2 regions of the Mesorhizobium sp. ESP-6-2 genome follow, and region 2 is predicted to be linked to the other one. Evidence: predicted binding sites of a transcription regulator. Region 2 holds the regulator's gene; the other holds the start of a gene.
What was found. Region 2 encodes PhoB, which activates phosphate uptake and scavenging genes when phosphate is short. Its sites were predicted from a motif close to TGTCATNNANCTGTCAT; they were not measured.
Positions count from the first base shown of each region.

Region 1: the regulator PhoB is predicted to act here: its motif matches at 4,813-4,829, upstream of phnC (phosphonate ABC transporter ATP-binding protein).

Region 1 is NZ_JAIUGT010000006.1:44,365-60,401, forward strand. It holds gene LB532_RS17175 (sugar phosphate isomerase/epimerase family protein) at 1-278, shown strand, start outside; gene phnE (phosphonate ABC transporter, permease protein PhnE) at 520-1,878, opposite strand; gene phnE (phosphonate ABC transporter, permease protein PhnE) at 1,881-2,837, opposite strand; gene phnD (phosphonate ABC transporter substrate-binding protein) at 2,895-3,803, opposite strand; gene phnC (phosphonate ABC transporter ATP-binding protein) at 3,895-4,743, opposite strand; gene LB532_RS17200 (DapH/DapD/GlmU-related protein) at 4,999-5,616, opposite strand; gene phnL (phosphonate C-P lyase system protein PhnL) at 5,613-6,320, opposite strand; gene phnK (phosphonate C-P lyase system protein PhnK) at 6,385-7,161, opposite strand; gene LB532_RS17215 (alpha-D-ribose 1-methylphosphonate 5-phosphate C-P-lyase PhnJ) at 7,158-8,051, opposite strand; gene LB532_RS17220 (carbon-phosphorus lyase complex subunit PhnI) at 8,048-9,160, opposite strand; gene phnH (phosphonate C-P lyase system protein PhnH) at 9,163-9,774, opposite strand; gene phnG (phosphonate C-P lyase system protein PhnG) at 9,774-10,235, opposite strand; gene phnF (phosphonate metabolism transcriptional regulator PhnF) at 10,357-11,106, shown strand; gene LB532_RS17240 (zinc-binding alcohol dehydrogenase family protein) at 11,123-12,139, opposite strand; gene LB532_RS17245 (ABC transporter permease) at 12,203-13,171, opposite strand; gene LB532_RS17250 (sugar ABC transporter ATP-binding protein) at 13,168-14,721, opposite strand; gene LB532_RS17255 (ABC transporter substrate-binding protein) at 14,784-15,779, opposite strand.
Region 2 is NZ_JAIUGT010000001.1:81,385-97,421, forward strand. It holds gene LB532_RS00395 (CHASE domain-containing protein) at 1-487, opposite strand, end outside; gene LB532_RS00400 (ATP-binding cassette domain-containing protein) at 632-1,432, opposite strand; gene LB532_RS00405 (sugar ABC transporter permease) at 1,448-2,800, opposite strand; gene xylF (D-xylose ABC transporter substrate-binding protein) at 2,942-3,982, opposite strand; gene LB532_RS00415 (ROK family protein) at 4,242-5,483, shown strand; gene phoB (phosphate regulon transcriptional regulator PhoB) at 5,491-6,180, opposite strand; gene phoU (phosphate signaling complex protein PhoU) at 6,200-6,907, opposite strand; gene pstB (phosphate ABC transporter ATP-binding protein PstB) at 6,933-7,736, opposite strand; gene pstA (phosphate ABC transporter permease PstA) at 7,733-8,584, opposite strand; gene pstC (phosphate ABC transporter permease subunit PstC) at 8,588-9,577, opposite strand; gene pstS (phosphate ABC transporter substrate-binding protein PstS) at 9,643-10,701, opposite strand; gene LB532_RS00450 (PAS domain-containing protein) at 11,219-15,355, opposite strand; gene LB532_RS00455 (DUF2865 domain-containing protein) at 15,962-16,037, opposite strand, start outside.

The DNA of each region.
Region 1 (16,037 bases), on a different contig from region 2:
TCGGCGCCTATACGAAGCATCGCCGGAATGTCGTGCACATCCATATATCGGAGAACGATCGCGGCGTGCCGGGGCGCGGCAACATCCCCTGGAAGGAAACATTCTCGGCCATCCGCAAGAGTGGCTATGACGACTGGTTGACGATCGAGGCGTTTGGACGTTCGCTGAAGGATCTTGCGGCGGCGACCAAGGTGTGGCGCGATTTTTCCGAGAGTCCGGAAGCGGTCTATCGGGATGGGTATAACCATATCAGGAATGGGTGGAGGAAGGCGGCTTAAACCGCTCACTTCGTCATCCACGGGCGGAGCGGGAGCGAAGCGGACGCGGAGACCCGAGGATCCATGCCGTGACCTTTGAGCACGCCGACGGTGGGCAATATGCGGTTATTCTGAATCGCTGAATTCTACGGCGAACGTCACGGCATGGATCCTCGGGTCTGCGCCGCGTCGCTTCGCTCCTTGCTCCGCCCGTGGATGACGAAGATGTGATGGGCTGTTGTCAGTCACCCGGTCAGATCGATCACCCGTCCCCAGCCTGCAACCTGTTGTAGTCGTGGATCGTCCGGCTCAGCCTGCGGCGCAGGAAATTGGAAATGTTGTCGAAGATGAAGACCACGACCAGCGTCAGCAGCACCATGTAGAAGACGTTGGCCCAGTTGGAATTGGTGCGCATCGCTTCCCACAGTTTCAGGCCGATACCGCCGGCGCCGACGGCGCCGATAATGGTTGCGCCCCTGGTGTTGGATTCCCACTGATAGAGCGTCTGGCTGATGAACACCGGCACCACTTCCGGCAAAACGCCGTAGCGCTGCACCAGAAGACGGTTGGCGCCTGTCGACACAACACCCTCGCGCGGCTTGTCATCGATGTTCTCCAGCGCCTCGGAATAGGTTTTGCCAAGGGTGCCGATCTCGGTGAAGAAGATCGCGGCGCTGCCGGCCAGCGGACCGGGGCCGAAGGCGCGTGTGAAGAACAGCGCCCAGATCAGCATGTCGACGGAGCGCATGAAGTCGAAGAAGCGCTTGAGCAATTGGTTTAACAGCCGGTTGGGGGTGCTGTTACGGGCGGCGAAGAAGGCGAGCGGGAAGGCGACGATGCCGCCGAGCGCCGTGCCGAGAAAGGCCATGACGATGGTCTGCAACAGCTTTGTCCAGACATCGCCATGCTGCCACTGCGCATTGTTCCAGATGTTGTCGCCGGCGAGCGCCAGATTGGAGGTGCCCGGTTTCAGCTCGGGCCCCGATGTGATCAGCGATATCACTTCGCCGGGCGATTTTCCGAAGAAGGGCGAGTGTGTGTCGAAGACGAAGTTCGCCCAGCCGAGAAAGCGCTTGCGGATCCTGACGCGGTCGGGAGCAACGCGGACTTCGCCGGCGAAACCCATGTCGGCGACGACCTCATCCTCATGGACGGTGACCCAGTCGGGAACAGGTCCCGAGACCAGCGGCTTGCCGCTGTCCAGCGCCACTGGAACGCTCTTGCCAGCGGCGACGATCGTCGCTCGTGTCTTGTCGAAGGTGACCGACTTCGCCGTGCCGTCGATCAGGACCGTCACCGAACCATCGGCGTTGGTCCTGACCCAATCCGGGTCGGGATTGGGGCCGAGTGCCGAAAATCGAGGGTATTTGGCAACTATCTCAGGCTCGTCGAGGCGGAAGATCGGCTGCACGTCGTAGCTGATCCATTGGGTCAGGAAAAGCGGCAGCCGCTCCCAATGCGAGTCCCTCATGACCTGCGGCAGATTGAAGAACCACAGCGCATAGAGCAGGTAGAGCAAGGTGCCGCCGACCAGCAGCAGCGGCCCGAAACGCTTGTGGAACGGCCGGCGGAACACGTGCGGGAAGCGTTGCTCGATCGACTGGATCTCAGTGGCGGTCATGATCAGGCGCTCGCCACAAAGGCCTGTTCGCCGACCAGCTTGCGGCGCAGCCAGGCGGAGAACTGGTCGACGATGAAGATGGTCGTGAACAGGAGCAGCACCAAGGCTATCGTCTTGGCGCCGAAGCCGCGCGAGATCGATAGCTTCAGCTCCTCGCCGATGCCGCCGCCGCCGACGGCGCCCATGATGGTGGAGATGCGCACGTTGATCTCGATCCTGAGCAGTGTGTAGGACATGAAATTGGGCAGCACCTGCGGCAGGCCGGCAAAGCGCACCCGCTCGAACCAGTTGGCGCCAACCGCGCGCAGCCCTTCCTCGGCGCGCATGTCGATGTTCTCGTTGATCTCGTAGAACAGCTTGCCCAGCGCGCCGATCGAGTGCAGGCCGATTGCGATGATGGCGGCAATCGGGCCGATCGAAACGATGGCGGCGAACAGGCCGGCGATGACGATCTCGGGAAAGGCGCGCAGCAGTTCCATGAAGCGCTTGACGACGAGCCGCAGCAGCGGGTGCGGCGTCAGGTTGCGCGCCGCGATGAAGGAGAACGGCACGGCAAAGACGAAACCGATGAAGGTGGAGACCAGCGCCACGTTAAGCGTGGTCAGCATCAGCTCGAAATATTCGGGGATGTAGAAACCGCCCCAGACATAGGCGCGGCCGAGCGGAAAGTTGAATTCCTGCGTGCCGGTGTCATGCGGGGAGGCGATGTCGAACAGCGCCCGCCAGACATCGTTCCAGTCCTTAGGGACGAGCCAGCTCAGGAAATCCAGAATATGCGGCAGCCGGTCGAAGAAGTGCCCGGCATTGGCCTCGTCGGCGAACCACATGGTGCCGCCGAGTGCGACCAACAACAGGCCGACGCCGATGGCGGTGTAAAGCCGGCGCAAGGAGGTCTGGCGGCGCCAGGCGTCGGCCATCTGGTCAGTGGCGCCGGAAGGAGCTGTCACGGAAAGAGTCATGATCACACATGTAAGAAGGGCGGCGTTTTCTCGACGCCGCCCTTCATGATTTTGCCGTTAGCCGCCGATGGCTGCCTTACGGGCTTCGACGATGACGTTGTAGAAGTCCGCCTTCACCGGCACATAACCGGTGAAATCACCGCCTTCGACGCCTTCGAAGCAGGCCTTGTCCTTCTTGGGCAGGTCGGTGAAGAAGGCGGCGAGCTTGGCCGTCATCTCCTCGCCGAGCGCCGTGCGCACGACCAGCGGGCCGTTCGGGATCAGACCCGAGCGCCAGACTTCGACGAAATCCTGGGGGTCGACAGCGCCCTTGGCGACTTCCTTGTGGAAGGTGCCAGAGGTGTAGCCGTCCTTGAAGTCGCCGATGCCCGAGGAATCGTCCACCGCCACGTCGACCTTGCCGTCACGCACGGCGAGCACGTTGTTCTCATGGCCGCCATTGAACTGGGTCGAGGCGAAGAAGGTCTCGTTCGACGCGCCCGTGTCCTTCGGAATCTGCGTCAGCGGGATCAGATAGCCGGACGTCGAATCCGGATCGGCGTAGCCGAGCTTCTTGCCCTTGGCCGACTTGATGTCCGTGATGCCGGAAGACTTCAGCGCCAGGCCGATCGAATAATAGCCGGTGGCACCGTCGGTCTGCTGGGTGGTGAGGATCGGGGTCACCGCCTTGGGATCCTTGAGGACGACGCCGGCATAGCCGGAAGCGCCGAGTTCGGCGAAGTCGAGCGTGCCGCCGAGAAGGCCCTGGATCACACCGTCATAGTCGGCGGCCGGAAACAGCGAGACCTTCTCGAAGCCGAATTCGGCCTTCAGGTGATCGGCCAGGCACTGGTAGTTGCGCAGGCGGTCGGTTTCGTTCTCGCCGCCGAGGATGCCGACGCGGAATTCCTTCATATCGGCGGCATGCGCCGCGCCGGTGGCCATTGCGAGCACCGAAACGGCGCCAAAAACCATTTTCCTGAACATCTGATTTCTCTCCTGTAGGTTCCGGCCCCGCGCCGGCGGCGTTGGTGATTTTGACGGGTGCCCTGACGCGGGCTGGCGATCCAGGTCGCTCTCAGTAACCCGGGAACGCGGGTTCGAGCGGTCCGGCGGATGCGGCGATCTTTTGCTTGAAGGCAACGCTGGTCGAGGTGATAGCCTCGGAGATCTCGCCGCCATTGCTGTCGGCGCCATAAACGAGACGGACGGCCTCGCGGTTAAGCTCCTCCGGCGGCCCGTCGAACACGACCTTGCCCGCGGCCATGCCGATGATGCGGTTGCAATAGGTGCGGGCGGTGTCCAGCGTGTGCAGGTTGGTGACCACGGTGATGCCCTCGCGCAAATTGATGTCCTGCAGCGAATCCATCACCACCTTGGCATTGAGCGGGTCGAGCGAAGCGATCGGCTCGTCGGCCAGGATCACCCGGGGCTGCTGCATCATGGCGCGGGCAATGGCGACACGCTGCTGCTGGCCGCCCGATAAGGTGCCGGCGGGCTGCAGCGCGGTACGGGCGATATCGAGCCGCTCGAGGGCGGCTACCGCCTGCGCACATTCGGCGCGCGAGAACATGCCGAAAAGGTTCGACAGGGTCGGACGATGGTTCAGCCGGCCGAGCAGCACATTGGTCAGCACGTCGAGGCGCGGCACAAGGTTGAATTGCTGGAAGATCATGGCGCAGTCGCGCTGCCAGCGCCTGAGCGGCGAACCGCGCAATTGCGAGACCTCGGCGCCGTCGAAGAAAATCGATCCATGGCTGGGATCGATGAGGCGGTTGATCATACGCAGAAGGGTCGACTTGCCGGCGCCGGAACGGCCGATGACGCCGACCATCTGACCCTGCGGGATCGAGATGCTGACATCGTTGACGGCGGTGTTCTTGCCAAATCGTCGGGTGACGCCGCGGATTTCGAGCGTGGCTGACATGGTGCGTTCCCGTCCAGTCGCGGTTGAAGGTCCTGTTAACCCTCGCTAGCGCAGCGCCATGAACCTGCGGTGTCGGATTGATGTCAGTTTTGTTACCACCCACAGCCGTTTCGTGCGCGATCAGGCCAAGACCATCAGTTGCTCGAAATGCTCCATGTCCCTGAAGCTGCAGAAGGCAGGCGGCTTGAGAAGACGGCCTCCTGTCCGAACCCTAAGGGATGCGAATAGTGAGCAGCCCTGTTCCATTCACCACCGTCATCCGTCGTATTTTTCCAGGAAAGCTTCGGCCTCGAGCTGACGGAAATCGTCGAGGGCGGCGCGCAGCCTTGCATGGTCCCAATCCCACCAGGCAAGCGCCTGGTAGCGCTCGGCGGTGCGGCGGTCGAAGCGCTCGCGGACCGGCTTTGCCGGCACGCCGGCGACGATGGTGTAGGGCGCGACATCTTTCGATACCACCGCTCCGGCGCCGACGGCGGCGCCATCGCCGACGGTGATGCCGGGCAGGATTGTCGAGCCGTGACCGAGCCAGGTATCGTGGCCGATTGTGACGCGCCTGGCGCGGCGCTCAGCGAAAAATTCGCTCTCGTGTTCGGCATCGTCCCAATAGTCCGATGCGCGGTAGGTGAAGTGGTGCAGCGTCGGCCGCCAGGTCGGGTGGTTCGTGGCGTTGATGCGCACGCTTGCCGCGATGTTGGAGAACTTGCCGATCGTCGCACACCAGACGGCGCAGTCCTGCATCATGTAGGAATAGTCGCCGAGTTCGCTTTCCGAAACCCGGCTGCGGTCGGCGATCTCGGTCCAGCGGCCGAGCGTCGAATTCTGCACCTCCGCCGTGGGATGGACCAGCGGCGTCTCCGACAATTTCCTGCTCATGCGGCGAGCTTTCCCGGGGCAAAGGCGGTGACGTCGATGATGCGGTCGGCCACCGCTTCGCGCACATCATGGTCGTGGAAGATGCCGAGCAGGGCGACGCCTGCCGTTTTCTTGGCGGCGATGAGTTCGATCACCACATCGCGATTCCTTGCGTCGAGTGAAGCGGTCGGCTCGTCGAGCAGCAGGATCGGGTGCCCGGTGATGAAGCCGCGCGCGATGTTGACGCGCTGCTGCTCGCCGCCGGAGAAGGTCGCCGGCGGCAATGCCCAGAGCTTTTCCGGCAGGTTGAGCCGCGCCAGCAAGGCGCGCGCCTTGCTTCTTGCTGCCTCGCGATCCTCGCCGCGCTCCACCAGCGGCTCGGCGACGACGTCGAGCGCCGATACGCGCGGCACGGTGCGCAGGAACTGGCTGACATAGCCGATGGTCTGGCGGCGCACGGCAAGCACGGTGCGCGGGTTGGCGCTGGCAAGATCGATAAGCCCGCCTTCGTGTGTGACGATGATCTGGCCCTCATCGACGGCGTAGTTGCCATAGAGCATCTTCAGGATCGAACTCTTGCCGGCGCCGGACGGACCGCCGAGCACGGCGCATTCGCCGGCGCGGATCGAGAAGGAGACACCGGCGACGACAGGCAGTTTGATGCCGTCGCGCAGATGCATGGTGAAGCTCTTGGCGACATCGGAGACAACGAGAGGCGTCGGCATCAGAAGGTACTCCAATCGTCATTCGTTTGCGGGCAGGCCAGAGGGGGGTGACTTGGCGCCATCGTCAGACCTGCAGAATCGAAGAAACAAGCAATTGCGTGTACGGCGCGCGCGGGTCATCGAGCACGCGGTCGGTGAGGCCGCTTTCGACGACGCGGCCGTCCTTCATCACCATCATGCGCTGCGACAAAAGCCGCGCCACCGCGAGGTCGTGGGTGACGACGATGGCGGCGAGGCCGAGATCGGTGACGAGGCCGCGCAGCAGGTCGAGCAGGCGCGCCTGCACCGAGACGTCAAGGCCGCCTGTCGGCTCATCCATGAACACCAGCCGCGGGCCGGTGACGAGGTTGCGGGCAATCTGCAGGCGCTGGCGCATGCCGCCTGAAAAGGCGCGCGGCTCGTCATCGATACGATCTTCCTCGATCTCGACGCGTGACAGCCAGTCGACGGCGGTGGCGCGGATCTTGCCGTAGTGGCGGTCGCCCACCGCCATCAAGCGTTCGCCGACATTGGCGCCCGCCGACACCGTCATGCGCAAGCCGTCGGCCGGATTCTGGTGGACAAAGCCCCAGTCGGTGCGCATCAGGAAGCGGCGCTCGGCCTCGCTCATGCGGTAGAGCTCGCGGAACTGGCCGCCGCGCATGCGGTAGCTGGCGGTGCCGGAGGAGGGCAGCAGCCGCGTCGACAGGCAGTTGAGCAATGTCGTCTTGCCGGAGCCGGACTCACCCACGACAGCCAGGACTTCGCCTGGCCACAGGTCGAAGGTGACGTTGTCGCAGCCGACGCGCGAGCCGTAGAATTTCGAGAGCGCGGAGACGCGCAGCAAGGGTTCGTCGGTCATTGCGCCGGCTCCATGGTTTCTGGGGCGAGATGGCCGCGATGGCCTTCTTCGCGGCGCTTCTCGCAATGGTCGGTGTCGGAGCAGACAAACATGTGGCCGCCATGGTCGTCGAGAATGACCTCGTCGAGATAGACGTTCTCGGCGCCGCACAGCGCGCAGGGCTGATCGAAGGTCTGCACCTCGAACGGATGATCCTCGAAGTCGAGACTGACGACGTCGGTGAAGGGCGGTACCGCGTAGATGCGCTTCTCGCGGCCGGCGCCGAACAGCTGCAAGGCCGGCGAGCGGTGCATCTTGGGATTGTCGAATTTCGGCGTCGGCGACGGGTCCATCACATAGCGGCCCTCGACCTTCACCGGATAGGCATAGGTGGTGGCGATGCGGCCGTGCTTGGCGATATCCTCATAGAGCTTCACATGCATGAGGCCGTATTCCTCCAGCGCATGCATCTTGCGTGTTTCGGTCTCGCGCGGCTCGAGGAAGCGCAGGGGCTCGGGGATCGGCACCTGGTAGACCAGCACCTGGCCCGCAGCCAGCGGATGTTCGGGAATGCGGTGGCGGGTCTGGATGATGCTGGCGCTGGCGGTGTCGGTCGTAACCGCCACATTGGCGACCTTCTTGAAGAAGGCGCGGATCGAGACCGCATTGGTAGTGTCGTCGGCGCCCTGATCGATGACCTTCAGCACATCGTCGGGGCCGATGATCGAAGCGGTAACCTGGACGCCGCCGGTGCCCCAGCCATAGGGCATCGGCATTTCGCGGGAAGCGAACGGCACCTGATAGCCGGGAATGGCGATGCCCTTGAGGATCGCACGGCGGATCATCCGCTTGGTCTGCTCGTCGAGATAGGCGAAGTTGTAACTGGCGATGTCGGTCGGTTGCGCGCTCATTCCGCGGCCTCTCTCTTGTCTTCAACCTTGCCGCCGTTTTCGCGGGCATCGTACTCGGCGCGCATCCGGCGCACGAGGTCGAGTTCGGCCTGGAAGTCGACATAATGCGGCAGCTTCAAATGTTCGACGAAGCCGGTCGCCTGGACGTTGTCGGAGTGCGAGATGACGAATTCCTCGTCCTGGGCGGCGGCGACAATGTCCTCGCCCAGTTCGCTCGCACGAAGAGCGCGGTCGCAGAGTGCCATGGCCATCGCCTTGCGCTCGCTCTGGCCGAAGACCAGGCCATAGCCGCGGGTGAATTGCGGCGGCGCCTTGGCCGAGCCCTTGAACTGATTGACCATCTGGCATTCGGTGACGCGCACCGTGCCGAGCGGCGCCGCGAAAGGCAGTTCGGGCACGTCGAGTTCCAGGTCGACCTCGCCGATGCGGATCTCGCCGACAAAGGGATGGTTGCGGGCATAACCGCGCTGCGTGGAATAGCCGAGCGCCAGCAGAAACCCCTCGTCGCCGCGCGACAGCGCCTGCAGGCGGATGTCGCGGGCCATCGGGAACTCCAGCGGCTCGCGGGTGATGTCGCCGGGTGCATGGTCCTGCGGCATGTTTCCGTCCGGCTCGATCAGCCCTTCGCGAGCGAGGATCGCCGAGACGCGCGGCATTGCCTGCGCTTCCGTCTCGCGCTGCAAGGGCGCGGGGACATCGGCGCCGGCGGCAAGCTCGGGATCGAGCAGCCGGTGCGTGTAGTCGAAGGTGGGCCCAAGCAACTGGCCGCCGGGCAGGTCCTTGTAGGTCGCCGAAACGCGACGTTCGACCAGCATGGTGGCGGTGTCGATGGCATTTGTATAGCCAAAGCGCGGCAGCGTGGTGCGGTAGGCCCGCACTAGGAAGATCGCCTCGATCATGTCGCCACGCGCCTGCACCATGGCGAGTGCGGCGAGTTCGCGGTCGTAGAGCGAGCCTTCGCTCATCACCCGGTCGACGCCGAGCGCCAGCTGTTCGACGATCTGGTCGAGACGCAGCGCCGGCACCGAGCGATCACCGCGCCGACGGTCGGCGAGCAGGCTGTGAGCGTTGGCGATTGCCGCTTCGCCGCCTTTTACCGCGACATACATGGTCAAGCCTCCATCGTCTTGATGCGGGTGGTGCGCGGCAGGCAGGCGAGGCTGTCATGTGCCGCCAGGATGATGTCGACGCCGCGCGGAAAGCGCCTGATATTCTGCTTCCACTGCTCGATGAAATGACGCGGCATCAGTGCCGGCGCGATCGCTGCCGTCTTCTCGATGCCGGGACCTTCGAGCAGCAGCGGCGTGCCTGACGTGAGATCGCCGACCTGCAGGATCAATGTGGTCGAGCGGTCGGGATAGTCCTGCGTGCCTTGCGAGAAACCGTCGAGCGCCATCATCTCGGCCGGCGAGGCGATCAAAGCGAAATGCGCGTCGGCCGGGGTGTTGGCCAGGGGCGCACCGCTGTGAAAGCCGAGCCAGGACATGACCGCCGCCGAGGCGTGCAGGGCCGGATCGAGCCAGAGCGGCGTGTCATTGTCGCACAGTGCCAGCGCAACCGCGCCCGATGTCGCCGAAAGCGGCGCGGGCGGGCGGGCCAGGACCGGCAGGGGCTGCACGGTGCCCGGCCGCGCCATTGCGTCCATGACGGTGCGAAACACCGTCTGGGCGTTGAACACCGGATCGGCGAACCCACCCTCGATCGATTGCGCTGCGATATCCATCAGTCTTCTCCGCGAACCATGGTGAAGAAATCCACCTTCGTCGCCGCCGTTTCGGCGCGGCGCTTTTCTCGTACCGTGGTCAGGGCCGCCCGCAGCGGCGCGAGAAGGCCCGTTTCGACGGCCTGCCGGTGAGCGGGGTCCTGCCACAGCGCGTCGGCGATGGCCGCCAGCTTCGCCTTCTGCTTGTCGCGTCCGAGCGCATAGCAATGGCCGACCTGTCCGGACGGCAGGCGCACGGTGGCGCGGGTCACGGTGGCTTCGCCGACATTGAAGGGCGCGCCGCCGCCGCCGATGCGGCCGCGCATGGTGACCAGGCCGGTCTCGGGCCCGCGCAGCAGTTCGGCCTTGCTAGGCAGGCCCGATTCATTCCAGAGGCGAACGATGTCGTCGCCGCTGGACTGCGCCAGGGTTGCCATGGCCGCCTTGCGTTCGGCCTGGTCGCGGGCTTCTTGTCCTCGCATGAGCAACATCCTTGTCTTGCTTCCAATTTGTCTATTGATATAGACAACTATACGAATTATACCCATTACCTAACGCGAGTCCATGACGGGTGCGTGACAGGGGCCGGCCAAGGGCGAAACCGTGAACGGACAACACGTGGCTGACGGTATCGAGCGGCGCAGCGGCGTCTCATTGTGGCGCCAGATCGCCGACCGAATCCTGCAATCGATCGCCGCCGGCGATTTCGCCGAGAACGCCGCGCTGCCGCCGGAGGTGGCGCTGGCCGAGCGCTATGGCGTCAACCGCCACACGGTGCGCAGCGCCATCGCGGCGCTCGTGCAGGACGGGGTACTGCGGGCCGAGCAGGGGCGCGGCACTTTCGTGCTGTCCCGCAGGCGGCTGTCCTATCCGATCGGTGCGCGCACGCGATTTTCGACCGGCTTGCAGGGCCAGGCGTCAGAGCGGCATATCGTGCTGCTGGCCTCATCGGTCGAGCCGGCCAGCCGGCGCGTCGCCGAAGCCCTGGGGGTTGCCAGGGGATCGGATGTCATTCGCCTGGAGACGCGTGGCGAGGCCGACGGGCAGCCGGTGTCGCGTGCTTCCGGCTGGTTCGATGCCAGGCGCTTCGCCGGCATCGACACCGCCATGGCCGAGACCGGGTCGATCACCGCATCGCTCAAGCGTTTCGGCATAGACGATTATCTCAGGCAATCGACGGTGCTGTCGGCGCGTCACGCCGATGCTTCCGACCTTGCCGACCTAGATCTGCAGCCGGGCGGCATCGTGCTGGTCACGGTGGCCGTCAACATCACGCCGGACGGCCGGCCGATCCAATTCGCAGAGGCGCGCTTCCCGGCGGAGCGGGTGGAGCTGAAACTGTCGGCATTGTGAGTCGCGGAACGGGTGTCTATCCGATCTCTATCACGGCCTTGATCAGGCCGGATTTCTCATGCGCCCAGCGGGCGAGGTCACGTGGCGTGTCGGCAAGCGTGGTGCGGTGGGTGACGAGCTTGGCCAGCGGCACCGCGCCATCGCGGATCGAGGCCGCGACGTGGTCGAAGTCGGCCCGCAAGGCATTGCGGCTGCCGACAAGCGTCATCTCGCGCTTGTGGAATTCGGGGTCGGAAAAGGCGATGTCGTCCTTGACGACGCTGACCAGCACCAATGTCCCGCCATGCGCGACATGAGCGAAGGCCGACTGCACCGAGGCGGTGTTGCCGGTGGCGTCGAAGACGACGTCGAAGCCTTCGCCTGACGTCGCTTCGCTGACCAGATCGGATGCCGCGCCGCGTGACCCGTCGAGGGTCTTGAGGCCGAGTTCATTGGCGGCGAAGCCAAGCCTCTCGCTGCTCATATCGAGCAGCGTCACGTCGAGCCCGGCGATGCGGGCGAAGATGGCGGTGCCGAGCCCGATCGGTCCGGCGCCGATGACGAGCGTCCGTGCGCCGGGATCGGCACGCGAGCGCCGCACCGCATGGGCGCCGATGGCCAGGAATTCGACGGCCGCGGCATCGGCCAACGACAGGCCGTTGGCTGGATAGAGGTTTTGTTCCGGGACAAGGATCTGTTCGCACATGGCGCCGTCGCGATGCACGCCGAGCACTTCGATCCGGACACAGCAATTGGGCTTACCGTGCCGGCAGGCGATGCATTTGCCGCACGCCAGATAGGGATTGATGATGACCGGCTCGCCCGTGGCAAGACCAACGCCTTCGCCCGCCTCGACGATGGTCCCCGACACTTCATGGCCCATGATGCGGGGGTAGGCGAGGAAGGGATGCTTGCCCTCGAAGATGTGGTAGTCGGTACCGCAGATGCCGACATGGCTGACCGCCACCCGCGCCCAGCCGGGAGGCGGCGAGCCAACCGCGGGACGGTCTTCCACGACAAGGTCGCCGGGCGAACGGCAGACAACGGCTTTCATGCTTCAATCCAGTCGGTTTCATGGAATCGCCGGCCGATCTTCCGACCCGGCCGGCGATCGATTTTACTTGCCACCTCGGCGGCGCAGGCCGTCGAAATAGACGATGACGATGATCAACATGCCGGTGATGACGCGCTGCCAGAACGTGTTGACGTTGAGCAGGTTGGCGCCGTTGTTGATGGTGGAGAGGATGAACGAGCCGATTAGCGGCCCGTGCACCGAACCGATGGCGCCGAACAGCGACGTGCCGCCGATCACCGACGAGGCGATGGCTTGCAGCTCGTAGGTGTCGCCCTGCGTCGGATTGCCGATGCCGATGCGGGACGCGAGCAGCACGCCGACGAAGGCCGCGCACAGGCCGGACAGCACATAGGCCATGTAGATCGTGCGCGGCACGTTGACGCCGGAGAGGCGCGCGGCTTCCGCGTTCGAGCCGACGGAGAAGAGATAGCGTCCCCATCGCGTGTGATGCAGGAAGACGTAGGAGGGCAGGGCAACCACGATCACCATCCAGAACAGATAGGGGATCCCCAGCAGCGAGCCGCGCGAAAACGCCTGGAACGTGTCGCTGTTGATCGATATCGAATTGCCATTGGTCATCAGGAGACCGATGCCGCGCAGCGAGGTCATGGTCGCCAGCGTGATGATGAAGGGCGGCAGGCCCATCCTGACGATGCCGAAACCGTGGAACAGGCCAATGGCGACGCCGACCAGCAGCGTCGCCAGTACTGCGATCCAGACCGGCCAGCCGGCATTGATCAGCAGCGCGACGATGACGGTGGCGAAGCCGACGATGGCGCCGACGGAAAGGTCGATGCCGCCGGTGATGATGACGAAGGTCTGGCCGACGGCCAGGATGGCGATCAGAGAACCCTGGCGCAGCAGGTTGGTGATGTTGAGCGCCGAAGCGAAGGACGGCGTGGCGACCGCCAGGATGACCCACATCAGAAGCAGCAGGCCAAGCAGCGTCAGCCCGAACAGGGCATTGTAGTTGCGCTTCGGCTTTTCGGCAGGGATCGCCTCGGTGCTCATGTCTGTCCTCCCGTCTTTTCTTGTTTCTCGGCCAGGGCCTGGCTCAGAATGTCCTCGTGATCGGCGGTGCGGAAACCATGCGTTGCCACCAGCTTGCCGCGCCGGAACACATGCAGCGTGTCGGCCAGTTCGTACACCTCAGGCAGATAGGACGAGATCAGGATGATGCCCGCGCCCTTGGACAACAGCACACTGAACAGCCGGTAGATCTCGGCCTTGGTGCCCACATCGACGCCGACCGTCGGCTCGTCGAAGATGAACAGTTTGGCGCCGTGCGCCAGCCACTTGCCGATGACGATCTTCTGCTGGTTGCCGCCCGACAGGCTGGAGGCCAGCGCGCCGCGCGTCGGCGTCTTGATCCTGAGGTCGGCGATCTGCCGGTCCGCCTCGGCCTTCTCCTGCGCAGACGAGATCAGCAGATTTTTCGATATACGCTTGTAGATCGGCAAATTGAGGTTCAATGCAACCGGCAGGTTGAGGCACAGGCCCTGGTCGCGGCGGCTTTCCGGTGCCAGCGCCATGCCGAGCTTGATGGCGTCGTGCTCGGAGTTGACCTGCACCTCCTTGCCTTCCCAAAGCACCTGGCCGGCCGATTTGCGGTGGCGGCCGTAGAGGGTGGTGACGAATTCGCTGCGCCCGGCTCCGATCAGGCCGTAGAGCCCGACGATCTCGCCCGCGCGCACCGACAGCGAGACGTCCTCGAAACCCTTGCCGGACAGGTTCCGCGCCTCGGCGATGACGGCGCCCGGCGTGAAATGCTCCTTGTGGTAGATTTGCTCGATCGAGCGGTTGATCATCAGCTTGACCAGTTCCGGCTCGTTGGTCTCGGCGATGTTGCGGGTTCCGACCAGCGTGCCGTCACGGAGCACCGAGACGCGGTCGGCGAGCTCGAACACCTCCTCCATGCGATGGCTGATGTAGATGATGGTGACGCCTTCACCCTTCAGGCGGCGGATCAGCGTGAACAGCTGGTCGGCCTCCTTGCGGGTGAGATAGGCGGTCGGTTCGTCGAAAATCAGGAATTTGGTGCCGCGCACGGTGGCGCGGGCGGCGGCGATCAACTGCTGCTGGCCGATGGTCAGATCGCCGAGCACGACATGCGCCGGCAGGTCGAAGCCGAGACCGTCGATGATCTTCTGCGCTTCCCTGACCATGGCTCGCTGCTGGAGGATGCCGAAACGCGAGTTCTCCTCGCCGAGGAACATATTGGCGGCGACGGTCAGGTGACGGCAGAGCACGACTTCCTGGTGCACGGCGTTGATGCCGAGCGCCATGGCTTCGTGCGGCGTCGCCAGGGCAGCCGGCTTGCCTTCCCACACAACCTCTCCGGAGGTGCGCGGAATGACGCCGGTCAGGAGTTTGATCAGGGTCGATTTGCCGGCACCGTTCTCGCCGACGATGGCGTGGATCTCGCCCGCCTTGAAGGCCAGGGTCACCGGCTTCAGCGCATGCGTGCCGGGATAGCGCTTTTCCAGACCCTGCAGCTCGAGGATCGTCCTGCCGGGCTCCAGTACGGGGGCCGGATGCAGTTCCTGCGCGGTCGGCGTCATGGCAATCCTCCCTGTTGTTTCCGGGGCGCAGAGGCCCCGGAAACAGTTGCGCGTGCCGATGCTCAGTTGAGCTTCGGGTTGAGCAGCGCGTCGATCTTGGGATCCTTCATGTTGGCCTTGGTGACCAGGTTGGCGCCGGTGTCGACATTGGTCTCGACCTTTTCGCCCTTGGAGGCGGCAAGTGCGGTCTTGATGCCGTCATAGCCCATCCGGTAGGGATCCTGGACGACGAGGGCGGAAATGACGCCATCGTTGAGGAACTTGATCAGCTTTTCGTCGCTGTCGAAGCCAACCAGCGCCAGCTTGCCGCCGAGGCTGTTTTCGGCGACAGCCTGCCCGACGCCCTGCGCCATGATCAGGTTGGAAGCGAAAATACCCTTGAGGTTCGGATTGGCCGTGATCAGGTCGGTCGCGATGTTGAGGCCGGTGGTGGCCTGGCCGTCGGCATATTTGTCGGCAACCAGCTTCAGGCCCGGATATTTCGCCTTGAGCTGTTCGATGAAGCCCTGCTTGCGCTGTTCGAGCGAGCCGGCGCCAGGCGTGTTGGTGATCAGGGCAACGTCGCCCTCGATCTTGCCGCCATTGGCTTCGCCGATGGCCGCTGCGAGGCCGTCAGCGGCAACGCGGCCGCCCTGGACGTTGTCGGTGGTCAGGAAGGAGGTGAAGGCCTTGGAGTCGGCACCGGAATCGATGCCGATAACCTTGACCTTGGCTGCGGCTTCGTCGATCGGCTTGCCGAGCGCCTTGAACTCGGTCGGCGAGATGACGATCGCCGCCGGATTGCTGGCGACGGCGTTTTCGAGGATCGAGATCTGGCCGTTGACGTCAGTTTCTGCCTGGGCGCCGAGCTCCGGCACGTTGACGCCGAGATCCTTGCCGGCCTTGCGGGCCCCGGCCAGGACGATCTGCCAGTAGAAGGACGTGGTGTCCTTGACGATGATCGGAATGGTCACGTCCGCCGCCGAAACCGGCGCCGAGTGCATGACGCCGGCAAGCATCGACGCCGCCGCCAGCGCCATGACTGCGCGGCGATTGAGAATGCTGGTCACGAATTTCATGGAATTCCTCCCTAGGTCGCCCGGTGAACGATACGGAAGCTCGGTTCGGATAGGCGTGGCCAAACAGAACTTTATCAATAAAAAACAGTTACACTATTTTGATAGTGCATCGATCCGGTCGATGCAAGCGGTGTTTGTGCCATCCTCCGGGCCTGGTGGTCATGATCGCACTGGCGCCTTGCTCTTCCCTGCGCTGCCGACGCTTCCGTTTCGCTTGACTAATGTATGGAATATTAATTCCATACATTAGTCAACATG
Region 2 (16,037 bases):
CCGCGCGCCGCACCGGCTCGGTGAACATGTCGTAGCCGATGCTGGCCTTGTTGGACGGGCCGAGCGGCTCGAACAGCACAATGGGCGTGCGCCATGGCTGCGTCGTATCCGGATAGATCGGACGCCTGATGCCCTGGTCATGCAGCATATCGCGTTCGACCGTCGCCTCGTCGCCTGCTTTCACCAGCCGGAGAACGCCGATGCCGCCCAGGCCAGCGAAATTGGTATCGACATCGAGCGCATCGAAGAACGCTTTGAACTCATTCTGCGAGATGTCGCCATTACGGGCGTCGAACAAGGCTTGCGACGAGCGCAGCAGCGACAGCTGCAGGTCGATCCGGCTCTCGATTCGATTGAGCGCGTCGTCCGCGGTCGCGTCAAACTTGATGCGAGCCGCCTCCTGCGTCGCGAAATAGGCGAACCCCGCCATCGTCATGCTGATCAGCGCAACGGCAACGAAAGCGACGATTGGAAAAAGCTTCTTCAACGGATGATGCGGCCCATCAGCATGTGCGCCCTTTATGGGCAAGTCGCTTGGCCAATACAATGGCAAGGCCAAGCCATCCCGCCGGCTGGCATATCACATGACCGGCGATCGGGACCTTGCGACCAGGCGGTAACCGGGCAGGCTTCAGGCAGCGATCTTCAGCGCGCCTGGTCCGGGAATGGCGCCGGGCGGACATTTGCCCAGGATGATCATGCCCAGTACCTCGTCCTGGGTCACATCGCTGGTGCGGGCAGTGCCGACGACCTGGCCGTTTTTCATGACACACACCCGGTCGGCCAGTTCGAACACGTCGTGGATGTCATGGCTGATCAGGAAGATGCCGATGCCGTCGGATTTGAGCTGCCTGACCAGTTCCCCGACCTGGGCCGTTTCCTGCGGTCCAAGTGCTGCCGTCGGCTCGTCCATGATCAGGATGCGGGCATTGAACAGGATCGCGCGTGCGATCGCCACCGACTGCCGCTGTCCGCCCGACAGCTTGATCACCGGCTCCTTGAAGCGCTGGAAGCGGGGATTGAGCCTGCCCATCACCTTGCGTGCCTCGGCCTCCATGGCGACGTCGTCGAGTGTCCCCCAGGCGGTTCTCAGCTCGCGGCCGAGGAACAGGTTGGCGGCGGCGTCGACATTGTCGGCGAGCGCCAGGGTCTGGTAGATCGTCTCGATGCCGTATTTCTTGGCATCGCGCGGATTGGAGATGGAGGCCTCTTCGCCGTTGACGAAGATTTGGCCCGCGTCGCGCTTGTAGGCGCCCGACAGAATCTTGATCAGCGTCGATTTGCCGGCGCCGTTGTGGCCGAGCAGGGCCACGACCTCGCCGGGGAAAAGATCGATCGAGGCATCGTCGACGGCGCGAATGCCGCCGAACGCGATTGAGATGTTGCGCATGTCGACCAGCGGGTTGCCGGCGGGAGCGATCCTGTCAGCCATGATTGTCCTCCTCCCTCAAACGCGTTTGCGATAGACGGTGTCGAGCCACACCGCGATCACCAGCACGGCGCCGACGACAATGCTCTGCAGCGGCGAGTCGACGCCGAGCAGCACCATGCCGGATTGCAGCGACTGCATCAAAAGCGCGCCCAGCATGGCGCCGATGATGGTTCCCGAACCGCCGGCGAGCGACGTGCCACCGATGACAGCCGCTGCGATCACCAGCAATTCATCGAGCGTTCCGAGCACGTTGGTGGCCGAGTTCTGCCGGGCTGACGAGATCGCGGCGGCGATCGTGGCCAGCACCCCCATGATCATGAACACTTTCATCGTGATCCAGCGCGTATTGATGCCGGCGAGGTTGGCTGCTTCCGGATTGCCGCCGATGGCAAAGACATAGCGGCCGAAACGGGTGCGTTTGGTGATGAAGGTCATGACCAGCCCGACGGCGATGGCCATCAGCACCGGTATGGCGATGCCGTGGGCGATGAACAGACCGCCCTCGGGCACGGTGATGTTGTTGGCGGCTGCATATCTGTTCACGATGCCGACTGGCCACGGATAGGAATTGGCCAGCCAAACCGCGCCCATGATGACGGCGCAGGTCACCACGCCGATCAGCGTCTCGGCCCAGATCGGACGCAGCGGGAAACGGAAGCGCTTGCGCTGCACCCGTCCGTTGAACAGCGCAAGCACCACTGCAAGGCAGGCGGCGATACCGACCACCCAGCTCCAGGTTGCGCCGATCGATCCGGCCGGGCCGCCGCCCATCAGCTGGAACGTCGTGTTGAGCGGCGCCACCGTCTGGCCGCTGGTGACCCACCATGCCGCACCGCGCCAGACCAGCAATCCGCCCAGCGTGACGATGAAGGCCGGCACTTCGAGATAGGCGATGACAAAGCCCTGGAAGGCGCCGATCAACAGGCCGAGCACCAGGCCGATGACCAGCGCCAGGACCCAGATCCACGGGTTGCCGAGCTCGAGACCGACCATCCGCACCAGGAAGTGCACCTGGGCGAAGCCCATGACCATGCCGATCAACCCTTCGGCGGAACCGACGGACAGGTCGATATTGCGCATGACGATGACCAGCACCATGCCCGAGGCCATGATGGCGACGGCCGAGGTCTGCACCGACAGGTTCCACAGATTGCGCGGCGTGAGGAAGGTACGGCTGTCGAAATCGAGCGGATTGACGCCGAGACGCAGGCTGGACAGGACATGCAACCCGATCCAGATCAGCAGCAGCGCGCCGATCATGCCGAGCATGCGCGTGTCGATCTCGGTCGCCTTCAGGAACCGGGCGACGGCGCCGAGTTCCGACGCACGCGCGGTGTCGGCCTGCGGGTTGGACGTCGTGTCGGTCATGATTTTCTCCCACCGGCCTGCCCGTCTGACGCGGATGCCGGAAGCCAGCCTAGAAGTTACCCGCCCGGGGCGGAAAAACAAATCTTCTTGAAAAAACGCCGCGGCTTGGCAGCCGCGGCGTTCATCGCTTGAAATGGAAGATCAGTTGCAGGCCGCGACGCTGCCCGCCGCGACGCCGGCACAGACCTCGTCTTTCTTGATCCAGCCGGCGTCGATGACGACGTTGAGATTGTCCTTGGTGATCGCAACCGGGGTCAGGAACAGCGATTTGACGGTGTTCCCGCCGGGCGTGGTGAAGTCCTTGACGCCGGCGATATCGGTCATCTTCTTGCCGTCGGCCAGCTGCGAGGCGATCTCGGCGGCATTCTTGCCGAGTTCACGCGCGTCCTTCCAAACCGACACGGTCTGCGTGCCGAGGGCGATGCGGTTCAGCGCCGCGTGGTCGCCGTCCTGGCCCGACACCGGAACGGTGCCGGCCAGGCCTTGAGCCGTCAGCGCCGCCACGACCCCGCCGGCAGTGCCGTCATTAGCCGCCACCACCGCGTCGACCTTGTTGTCGTTGGCGGTCAGGAACTGTTCCATGTTCTTCTGCGCGTTGGCCGGCAGCCAGCCATCCGTATAGGCTTCGCCGACATTCTTGATCTTGCCGCTGTCGATGGCATCCTTGAGCACTTCCATCGAGCCGGAGAACAGGAAATCGGCATTCGGATCGGCACCCGAGCCCTTGATGAAGACGTAGTTGCCTTCCGGCTTCACCTTGAACACTTCGCGGGCCTGCATGCGGCCGACTTCCTTGTTGTCGAAGGTCAGATAGAAGACGTCCTTATTCTCGATCAGGCGGTCATAGCCGACGACCGGAATGCCTTCGTCAAGCGCCTTCTGCACCGCGGGGCCGATGGCGGAGGCGTCCTGCGCCAGGATGATCAGCGAATTGGCGCCCTGCGAGATCAGGCTCTCGACGTCGGTGAGCTGCTTGCCGGGATTGGACTGGGCGTCGGCGGAAATATACTTGTCGCCGGCGGCTTCGATCGCCTTCTTCATGGCGGCCTCGTCGGTCTTCCAGCGCTCTTCCTGGAAGTTCGACCAGGAAACGCCGATGACCTTGTCCTTCGCCTGCGCGACCGACGCGAGCGTCAGCGACATGGCGACACCCGCCAGGATAGCGGCTGTGAATCTCTTCATCTTAATCCTCCCTGCGCCGCGTATGGCGCGACCAAACAGGCCCTTAGGCCGGCACAAAAGGCTCTATTTTTTCGAGCCTCGAAAAAACACTGATCCATCGTCGGAACGCTGTCAACGCCGATTCTGATGTATTTTGATGTCCTCGGGAATTTTTTTCGAGCTCCGGAATAAATAATGACAGCCAAGGCCGGTTCTGCCAGTATTTGACGGTCGTCGAGGCCTGGGGAGAGAACGCGGCGACCGGGAGGATGCGAGAAGAATGTCGGTCGGAATCCGCCACGACGATCTGCGCCGACGCAACCGGGCGATGGTGATCGCAGCCGTGCGCCGTGCCGGGCAGCCCTCGCGCACTGAGATTGCCGCGACCACCGGGCTCAGCCATTCCACCATATCGGCGATCTCCTCCGACCTGATTGGCGAAGGCATCCTGGCGCAGAGCAAGCCGAGCGAGGCCGGTGCGCTGAAACGCGGCCGGCCGCAGGTCGGTCTCAGCCTCAACCCTGAAGCCGCGGCTGTGATGACCGTGGTGCTGTCGCTGAATTTCCTCTCCGTCGCAGTCATCGACTATGCCGGCCAGGTGATATCTGAAGAGCAGCGCCGGCTGGACACGCTGACCCTGTCGCGCGAGGCGCTGATCGGCGAATGTGTGGCCATCGTCAGGCGGCGGTTCGAGGATCCCGACCTCGACGTCGGCAGCATCGCCCGTATCGCGCTGGCGATCCAGGGCATCACCGACACGGATGCGCGCACCATGCTGTGGTCGCCGATCACGCCGCAGACCGACATCGCCTTCGCCGACATACTGGAGACCGAGTTCGGCATTCCCGCCACCATGGAGAACGATTGCAACATGATGGCGGTGGCGCTGCGCTGGCGCGATCCCCAGCGCTACCGCGACGACTTCATCGCCATCCTTTTGTCGCACGGCATCGGCATGGGCCTGGTGTTGAAGGGTGAACTGTTCACCGGCACCCATTCATCCGGAGGCGAGTTCGGCCACATGATCCATCGCCCCGGCGGGGCGCTCTGCCGCTGCGGGCGGCGCGGCTGTGTCGAGGCCTATGCCGGGAACTATGCCATCTGGCGCAACGCTAGGCAGCTTGGCGAGGACACCGAGCCCGTCGACGTCAGCGACGCCGACATGCGCACCCTGGCGGCCTCGGCGCGCGAAAAGGACGGGCCGGAGCGCGAAGCCTACCGCAAGGCCGGCGAGGCGCTGGGCTATGGCCTTGGCAGCCTGTTCGCCCTGATCGATCCGGCGCCGGTCGCCATGGTCGGCGTCAGCGCGGCCGCCTTCGACCTGATCGAGCCGGCATTGCGCGAGGCGATCGCCCAGACCGCCGGCGGCCAGCACTCGAAATCGATTTCCTTCGACACCGAGCCGAACGAACTGCCGCTGATCCGCGAGGGTTGCGCCATGCGCGCGCTGACCTTCGTCGACCAGGAAATTTTCGCGCCGGGGGCACAAGCGAAATCAGGCATAGGCGAGAACGTTGCGTGACATATCCCTAGTCTTCGCGGATCGCATACCCCGCGCCCCGAATGGTGCGGATCACGTCAGGCATGCGGCCATTGTTGACCGCCTTGCGCAGCCGGCCGACATGCACGTCCACCGTGCGCTCGTCGATATAGATCGTTTCGCCCCAGACATTGTCGAGCAGCTGACTGCGCGAGAACACGCGGCCCGGGTGGCGCATCATGAATTCGAGCAGGCGGAACTCGGTCGGCCCGAGCCGGATCTCGCTCTTCTTGCGGTAGACCCGGTGCGATTCACGGTCGAGCACGATGTCGCCGACCTTGAGCACGCTGGACAGAACTTCGGGCTTGGCGCGGCGCAGCAGCGCCTTGACGCGTGCCATGAATTCCGGGGTTGAGAACGGCTTGACTAGATAGTCGTCGGCGCCGGTGGAGAGACCGCGCACCCGGTCGCTTTCCTCGCCGCGCGCCGTCAGCATGATGATCGGCAGCCGCTCGGTCTCGGGCCGCATCCGGAGACGGCGGCAGAGTTCGATGCCGGAAACCGCCGGCACCATCCAGTCGAGCACAAGAAGGTCAGGGACATTCTCCTGCAAGCGGATCTCGGCTTCGTCGCCGCGCGTCACCACCTCGACCTGATAACCCTCCGATTCCAGATTGTAGCGGAGCAGCACACCCAGCGGCTCCTCGTCCTCCACCACCATGATGCGTGGCGCGATCATCGACTGGTCACCCCTGCCGTCACGCCGCTGGCGCCGACATCGCCGTCTCGTCCTGCTTCGGGCGATTGGCGGGCAATTGCGTGCCGGTCAGCACATAATAGGCATTTTCGGCAATGTTGGTCACGTGATCACCGATGCGCTCGAGATTCTTGGCGCAGAACAAAAGATGCGTGCAGGCGGTGATGTTGCGCGGATCCTCCATCATGTAGGTCAGCAGCTCGCGAAACACCGATGTGTATTTGACGTCGATGCGTTCATCGTCGGCGCGCAGCTTGGCAAGTGCCGCGGAATCGCGCGCCGCATACTCCTCGATCACCCCTTGCACCTGGATCAGCACCAGCTGCGCCATGACATCGATGGAGTGCGACAGGTTGCGCGGCGTGGCGGCCAGGCCGACGGTGCCGACGCGCTTGGCGATGTTCTTGGCGAGATCGCCGATGCGTTCGAGATCGCCCGCCATGCGGATCGAGCCGACGACATGGCGCAGATCGTCCGCCATGGGCTGCCGCTTGGCGATCAGGGTGATGGCGCGGTCGTCGAGTTCGCGCTGGCGCGCATCCATGATCGCGTCGTCGGAGACGACGCGCTGGGCGAGCGCGTTGTCGGAATTCAGGAGCGCCTTGGTGGCGCCGCCGACCATCGATGAGGCGAGATCGCCCATGTCGCGGATCAGCCTGCTGATCTGTCCGAGATCTTCGTCAAAGGCTGCGACTGTATGTTCGGCCATGATCTTGGTCCTCGTGTGCGTGGGATCAGCCGAAGCGGCCGGTGATATAGTCCTGCGTGCGCTTCTCGCGGGGCGACGTGAAGATCTTCTCCGTGCGGTCGAACTCGACCAGCTCGCCCAGATACATGAAGGCGGTCTGCTTCGATACGCGCGCCGCCTGCTGCATGTTATGGGTGACGATTACGATCGTATAATCGGCCTGCAGCTCGTCGATCAGTTCCTCGATCTTGGCGGTCGACAGCGGATCGAGTGCCGAGGCAGGCTCGTCGAGCAGGATGACCTCTGGCTTCACGGCCACCGTGCGGGCGATGCAGAGGCGCTGCTGCTGGCCGCCCGAAAGGCTGAGGCCACTGGCGTTGAGCTTGTCCTTGACCTCGCTCCACAGTGCCGCGCGCTTCAGCGCCTGCTCGACACGGCCGTCCATCTCGGCCTTGCTGAGCTTCTCATAGAGCCTGACGCCGAACGCGATGTTCTCGTAAATCGACATCGGGAACGGCGTCGGCTTCTGGAACACCATGCCGATCTTGGTCCTGAGCAGGTTGAGGTCCTGCGACCGGTCGAGGATGTTCTGGCCGTCGAGCAGCACCTGGCCCTCGGCGCTCTGCTTCGGGTAGAGCTCGTAGATGCGGTTGAAGACGCGCAGCAGCGTCGACTTCCCGCAGCCCGAAGGCCCGATGAAGGCGGTGACGCTGCGCTCAGGCAGCGACAGGCTGATATCCTTCAGCGCCTTCGACTGGCCGTAGTAGAAATTGAGGTTCTTGACCTCGATCTTGGCTTTCTCGACCGCGACTTCGGGCGTGTTCAACTCGGTGGACAACATCGGTTTCATCTGTCCTCTCTGCGTCCGGTAAGGCTGCGGGCGAAGATGCTCAGCCCGAGAACCGTAAGGGTGATTATGAGTGCGCCGGTCCACGCCAGCTGCTGCCATTCCTCATAGGGGCTGAGAGCGAACTGGAAGATGGTGACGGGCAGGCTGGCCATCGGCGCGTTGAGATTGCTCGACCAGAACTGATTGTTGAGCGCGGTGAAGAGCAGCGGCGCCGTCTCGCCGGAAATGCGGGCGATGGCCAGCAATATGCCGGTGACGATGCCCGACAGCGCCGCACGGTAGGCGACCGAGCGGATGACCACCCAGCGCGGCGCGCCGATCGCGGCGCCGGCCTCGCGCAGGGCGTTCGGCACGAGGTTGAGCATGTCCTCGGTGGTGCGCACGACGACCGGGATGACCAGGATGGCCAGCGCGACGGCGCCGGCGATCGCCGAGAAATGCCCCATCGGCCGCACCAGGAGTTCGTAGACGAACAGGCCGACGATGATCGAGGGTGCCGACAGCAGGATGTCGTTGATAAAGCGCACGATGGTGGTGAGGCGCGAGAAGCGGCCATATTCGGCCATGTAGGTCCCAGCGAGGACACCGATCGGCGTGCCGACGATGACGGCGATGACGGTCATCATGATACTGCCGTAGATGGCGTTGAGCAGGCCGCCGGCATCGCCTGGCGGTGGCGTCATTTCGGTGAACACCGAGAGCGAAACACCCGACAGGCCCTTATAGAGCAGTGCGCCGAGGATCAGCGCCAGCCAGGCCAGGCCGATGCCCGCCGCCGTGACGCATAGCGTCATCATCACGGCATTCCTGCGCTTGCGTCGATTGTGAAGCGATGTGGCCGTCGACATCGGTCAGGCTCCCGTGCGGCTGTCCATGCGCAGCAGCATGTAGCGCGCAAGGGCAAGGATCAGGAAAGTGATGACGAACAGGATCAGGCCGAGCGCCACCAGCGAAGACGTATAGAGATCGCCGTCGGCTTCGGTGAACTCGTTGGCGATGGTTGCCGAGATCGTCGTGCCGGGCGCGAACAGCGAGGCGCTGATGCGGTGGGCGTTGCCGATGACGAAGGTTACCGCCATGGTCTCGCCGAGCGCGCGGCCGAGACCGAGCATGACGCCGCCCATGATGCCGACGCGGGTATAGGGGATGACGACGCGGCGGGTGACCTCCCAGGTCGTGCAGCCGATGCCGTAGGCCGATTCCTTCAGCACCGACGGCACCGTGTCGAAGACATCCTTGGTGATCGAGGTGATGAAGGGCAGGACCATGATGGCAAGGATCAGCGCCGAGGTCAAAAGGCCGATGCCGTAGGGCGGACCGGCAAACAGGCTGGAGAGCCCCGGCACGTCGTGGAAAAGCTTGATGATGAAGGGCTGCACCGTCGTCTGCAGGAACGGCGCGAACACGAACAGGCCCCAGATGCCGTAGATGATGGAGGGTATGCCGGCAAGCAGCTCGACGGCGATGCCGATAGGGCGCCGGAGTGGCCGCGGGCAGAGTTCGGTAAGGAAGATGGCGATGCCGATGCCGATGGGAACGGCGATCAGGATAGCGATGGCGGCGGTGACGATGGTTCCGTAGATCGGGGCCAGCGCCCCGAAATTCTCGGTAACCGGGTTCCACGATTCGGTCGTCAGGAAGGAGAACCCGAATTTCGACAGCGCTTCCCACGAGCCGGCAACCAGCGAAATCGCCACGCCGCCGAGGATGAGCAGGACGAGGATGGCGGAAAAGCGTGTCGCCGCCCGGAAAATCGTATCGGTGAGCGCGAAGCGCCGGACCGTCGCTTCCCTGGCCCGCATGGCGGCCGACGATGGCATGGCTTCGGAGACGGCGGTCATCTGGCCCTCGCGTTTCAAGGAAGACAGGGAGGGCGCCGTGAAGCGCCCTCCTCATTCAGCAGGGATTACATGGCGGAATAGAGCGGCTTGCCGTCTTCGCCGACGATGTCCTTGGTCCACATGTCCTCGACGCTCTTGACGACCGCGTCGGGGATCGGAACGTAGTCCAGCGCCCCGGCCATGTCGTCACCCTTCGCGTAGGACCAGGCGAAGAACTTGAGCGCTTCACCGGTCGCCGCCACGTCGCCGGGCTTCTTGTAGACCAGAATCCAGGTGGCCGACGTCATCGGCCAGGATTCGGCGCCCGGTTGGTTGGCCAGGATGACGCCGTAACCCGGCTGCGAGCTCCAATCGGCATTGGCCGCCGCCGCCGAGAACGCCGCCGCCGTCGGCTCGACCTTCTTGCCGTCCTTGTTGATCATGTCGGCATAGGTCAGCTTGTTCTGCTTGGCGTAGGCGTATTCGACATAGCCGATCGAGCCGCCGGTCTGCGAGACGTTGTTGGCGACGCCTTCATTGCCCTTGGCGCCGATACCGACCGGCCATTCGAGCGCGGTGTTGACGCCGACCTTCGACTTCCAGTCGGCGCTGACGTCGGCCAGATAGTAGCTGAAGTTGAACGTGGTGCCCGAACCATCGGAGCGATGCACGACCGCAATCGCCTGGTCGGGAAGCTTGACGTCGGGATTGAGCTTGGCGATCGCCGCGTCGTTCCAGTTGGTAATCTTGCCGGCGAAGATATCGGCCAGCGTCGGGCCGTCGAGCACCAGTTCGCCCGGCTTGATGCCTTCGAGATTGACGACCGGAACGATACCGCCCATCACCATCGGGAACTGTGCAAGTCCGGTGGATTCGAGATCCTCGCCCTTCAGCGGCGCATCGGAAGCGCCGAAGGTGACGGTCTTGGCCTTGATCTGCTTGATGCCGCCGCCCGAGCCGATCGACTGGTAGTTGAGACCGATGCCGGTCTCCTTCTTGTAGGCATCGGCCCACTTCGCATAGATCGGGTAAGGGAAGGTGGCGCCGGCGCCGGAAATGTCAGCTGCCATTGCCGCTGAAAGGGTGAGGGTGGACGCCGCAGCCATTGCGATCGCAACGGCCGCCGAGCGGATGAAATGTCTCATGTGGCCTGCTCCTGTTCGGAAGATGGTCTCTCGGCGCCATTCCTTGCCAGCGCCCGCTGAGGCCAATAGCGTTCGATTATAACAGTCGCATGACAGTTTCGTGTCAGCCCGGTAACGCGTCGCCGGCGCTTGGAAAGGCGATGGCGATCGGCGGCTGCGGCATGGCGCCGGTTTGCCTTCGGGAATCAGGGACTTGCGCTATCTGGCCACCCAAACAGCCCTCGGATTCGGCATGGAGCGCTGATCGAAGAAAAGCCGGACGGGAGCGCGTTGCTCGAGGCCAGAGGATGTCTTGGCCGGGCCATCGCCAAAAACAGGTCCGTTGGGGTAGATTGACGCTGCTTCATACTGGCGGTCGCTGCTCCCGCCCGTAACTAGAAGAGAGCGGAAATTCGATGCCGTCATTGTCCCGGCTGGACGCCGGCTTTGATATGGTGCGATCGCACCATAGTCTTGCTCGAAGGGCAGCGGCCGACCCCGACTGATTCTCGCCGCAATCCCGTGGAAGGCGCGAAGCCTATCCCGCGTTGCGCCGGGCCTGGCGACCGGCGCCGACCCAGCGCTCGACCTTTTCGAGCAGGGCCCTGGGGCTGATCGGCTTGGGCAGATAATCATCCATGCCGGCGTCAAGGCAGCGTTCGCGATCGCCCTTGAGCGCATGCGCGGTGACCCCGACGATCGGCACATGCGTGCCGGTTTCCTCCTCCAGCCGGCGAATGGCGGCGGTCGCCTCGAGCCCGTTCATCTCCGGCATCGAGACGTCCATCAGGATCATGGACGGATTGAGCCTGCCGAAGGCGTCCAGCGCCTTGCGGCCATTGCCGACGATCTCGAAACCGTAGCCGGTCTCGCCGAGGATCTGGGTGAAGACCATCTGGTTGACCTCATTGTCCTCGGCCACGAGGATGTCCAGCCGCTGCTCGCCGCCGGTCGCGGCAAGCCGAGGCCTGACCGGCGGCGGCTGCAGCAACGCGCGTTGGCCCGACGCCGCCGCTGGCGATGGTTGCGGACCGTTCCCCCCGCCTCCCTCGACAGCAAGCGGCTGGGCGACATCGGTAGCGTGGCGATGCCGCTGGATGGTGGCGACCAGCGTTTCCAGGAGCACCGAGGAGCGTGCGGGCTTGATCAGTTGGGCATCAATGCCGAGATCGCGGTAACTGGTGTTGGCCAGCGACTGGTCGACGGAGGTCAGCATGATGATCGGCGTGTCGGCAAGCCCGGCGGTGTTGCGCACGACACCTGCCATCTCGGCGCCGCTCATCTCGGGCATCTGATAGTCGAGCACGACGCAATCGACCGGCACGCCGTAGGCGGCGGCAGCGATCAGTACTTTCAGTCCCTCGGCGCCGCTCTCGGCCGCGCAGGAATCGAAGGTCCATGACGTCATCTGCTCGGTCAGGATGGCGCGGTTGACGGCATTGTCGTCGACGATCAGCACCCGCGCGCCGGTCACATCCACCGGCATGATGCGCTGCGCGTTCTGTTGTCCGGCCCTGGGCAGCGTGACCGCGAACCAGAAGGTCGACCCCTTGCCTTCGGCGCTTTCCACGCCGATGTCGCCGCCCATCAATTCGACCAGCCGCGAGGTGATCGCGAGCCCGAGCCCGGTGCCCTCATGCCGCCTCGTCGAGGAGGTGTCGACCTGGCTGAATTTCTCGAACACCTGTTTCAGCTTTTCCTCGGGGATGCCGATCCCGGTGTCGGTGACCGAGATCGTCAGCCTGGTTCCGTCCGGCACACTTTCGCCGGTGACGTCGACGAGCACGTGTCCTTCGTCGGTGAACTTCACCGCATTGCCGAGCAGGTTGGTGACGATCTGCCGGATGCGGCCGACATCGCCGATGAACAGGTTTTCGAGCCCAGGCTCAATGCGCACGATGAGCTCGAGGTCCTTTTCCTTGGCGCGCGTCGATACCAGCGTCGCCACGTCCTCGATCGCCTCGGCGAGATTGAAAGGGGCGGGATCGAGCACCAACTGGCCGGCATCGATCTTGGAGAAATCCAGGATATCGTTGATGATGGTGAGCAGCGCATTGCCCGATTTGACGATGATGTCGGTGAAGGTCTTCTGCTTCGGATCGAGATCGGATTTGGCCAGGAGTTCGGCCATGCCCAGCACGCCGTTCATCGGGGTGCGGATCTCATGGCTCATATTGGCGAGGAATTCCGACTTGGCGCGGTCGGCAAGTATGGCGCGCTGGCGCGCCTCGCGCAGTTCCGCCTCGCGCAGCTTCAATTCGGTGATGTCGGTGGTCGACCCGATCAGGTAGAGCGACCCGTCGGACGCGATCATCGCGCCCTTGCGGGCGAACTGGTGGCGCACGCTGCCGTCCGGGAGTGTCACCGTCTCCTCGACCTCCTGGGTTTCGCCGCTGCGCAGCACCGCGAGGTCGCCATCGACGAAGGCTTCGCCGTCCGGCCCGAAAATTTCGATGTCGGTCTTGCCGATCGCGTCCTGCTTGCTGAAGCCGGTGAGATCGCACCAGCCCTTGTTGACGTAGAATTGCCTGAGATCGGAGCGCTTGGCGTAGATCGACACCGGCACGTTGTCGATCAGGCTGCGGAACACCTCGTTCTCGCGCATGCTTTCTTCCAGCGCCCGCTCGCGCGCCTTGACCTCGGTGATGTCGGTGCTGGAGCCGACCAGATGCACCGATCCGTCCAGCGCCACCAGCCGGCTCTTGCGCGTCATCAACTGCCGCACCGTGCCGTCGCGATGGGTGACGGGCTCCTCGACCTCCCTGACGCTGCCGGTGAGGGCGACCTCGGTGTCGTCCAGGCTGTAGCTCTCTCCGTCCCCGTCGCCGAACAGCTGCCGATCGGTGCGGCCGATGACGTCTTCCTTGGCGAGCCCGGTGATCGCGCACCAGGCCTTGTTGACGAACTCGATGCTGAGGTCCTGCGCCTTGATGAAGGCGGCCACGGGCAGTTCGTCCAGCACGTGCCGGAACAGGTCGATCTGCCGCATCGAATCGTGCAGCGCCTTTTCGCGGCTCTTGATCTCGGAGATGTCGACACGCACGCCGATGAACGTGCCGTCATCGGTGCGCATGTCGTAGACCTGATACCAGCGGCCGTCGGGATTGAGACGTTCGAAGGATGAGTATGGCAGGCGGTAGCGGGCGAGGATGCTGTCCAGCCAGGGATCGAGATCGCCATCATAGAGCGCATCGACCCGCGGATCGCCGCTCGAGCGGAAATAGCCGGCCGAATGACCGAGCGATAGCGCGTCGCGAAAGGTGCGGCCGGGCTGCCATGCCGGCTTCAACGCCGGCAGCGTGTCCTGCATCTTGCGGTTGGCGAAAACGAAATTGTCGTCGCGGTCGTAGATGATCACGGCGGCCGGCAGCGATTCCAGCACGCTGGCCAGGTGTTTGCGGGCGTCCTGCGCCTCGGTCTCACGACCCTTCATGTCCGAGACGTCGAAGAGGAAGCCGGCCACGTAGCTGCGGCCGCTTGCCATTCTAACGCGGTTCTTCCTGACGACGCGCGAGCAGTTGACGCCGTCGACTTCGAAGCTTTCTTCCACCTCGTAAGGGCGCCCGGTCGCCAGCACCGCGCGCTCGCTTTCCTCGAACAGCGCGACCTCGGCCGGTGCGAGAAAATTGCCGCCGGGCTTGCCAAGCATGGTTTGCGGCGTCTGGCCGAACAGGCCCGCGAACGCTTCGTTGACGAAGACGAAGCGCAGATCGTCGTCCTTGACGAAGATCGGATCCTTGACGCCGTTGATCACCGCTTCCGCCAGTCGCGCCTTTTCCAGCGCTTCGGCCAGTTCGGCTTCGCGATCCTTCATGTCGGTGACATCGACATAGGAGATGAGCCGCTTGCCGCCGGCCAGCGGGGCCAGCGATGCGACCAGGGTGCGCCCGTCATTGTGCGGCAATTGTCTGGAGCCGGCGACGCCGGCCCTGATCTCGGCCTCGCGCTCGGCGGTATGGCGCTGCCAGGCAACGTCGTCGGCACCGTAGGAATCGACGGCGCGGCTGGCCTCCATCAACTCGCGGAAGCCCGAGCCGATCCCGGCGCGCTGGGGATCGATTTTCCACAAATCATAGAAGGCCCGGTTGATCACTTCGGCGCGCAGGTCGGCGTCGAGGACCATGATGCCGATCGGCATCGAATCGACCATCGTGCGAAGATCGGCAAGGCCTCCCGAAGACGCCTCTCCTTGCTGCTTCTGTTCCAGCTCTTCGAAGGCGGCGGCCAATCCCGTGACATTGCGTCCAATGCCGCGATAGCCCGCAAATTTCCCCTCGTCGTCGAAGCGTGGAAAGCCTGAGGTCAGCACCCAGCGGCAATCGGCGCGACCTCCCTTCAGTTCGTAGACGAAGTCACGGAACGGCCGATGCGCCTGCAGATCCTCCAGATGCATTGCCGCGCTGCGGTTGCCGTTCAGGACCTGCTTCAGAAAATCGAAACGGAAACGGCCGAGCACGTTGGCCGGGTCGATGCCCGTGACCGTCTGGTAGTTGTGCGAGAGCCAGGAAAAGCGCAGCTCGGCATCGGTCTCCCAGATCCAGTCCGAGCCCGTCTCAACCAGCTGGCGTAGCATAGCCAAGTCCATGCCCTCGGCGAACGAGGCCGCGTCGTTCACCGCCATTTCGCCCGACCCGCGCTCGCCGCGCACGCCGGCTGTCTCGTTCGCTTCAGCCATGCCGTCCCCACCCCGAATCCAAGGCCGAACCCTCCCTCCGCGGTTCGTCGGCGGAATGTGCCCGAGAAGCATTAACGATCCGCTAACCTTAACGAGCCGTTGCGCACCGGGCCGGCCCTGGCCTGCGCCATTGCGCCCGGTTGTCGGCTGGATCGAAGCCGCGCTATAAACCCGAACAGGGGTGTTGCTGATGTTTGGACGGATTGTGCCTTGCTTGCTGAGCGCGGCGCTGCTTTTCGGCAGTGGCTGTTCGCGCAGCTATGACGGCACGGTCGTCATTCCGCGCCCGCTCGATGCCCGGCGTTTCTGGGACCGGCCGCCGCCCAATGTGGAATACGGGCCGTCCGGAATGGAAAACGACGCTTTTCCGGCGCCGCCACAACCGCCAGCCCGGTTTTCCGAGCGCAGGACCGCGCCGCGCGCCGCACCGAGACGTCATCTTTCAAGAGTTTCGAGGCCACCTCCGCCGTCCTCCGATGAGGAAAAGCCGCTGGCATGCAGGAATGTCAGCGAACCCGGAAAGAGGGTTCGCATGGTCTGCGACTGATGGATGCCACCCAAAATTGACATTGGCTGGGAAACCGCGCCTACGCCCGGAGCGGATGATCATTCGGCTGGGAAGAAGGCCGGGCCAACTATTCTCACCGGCCGCTTGCCGGCCTCTACCGACTGATGCTGGGCC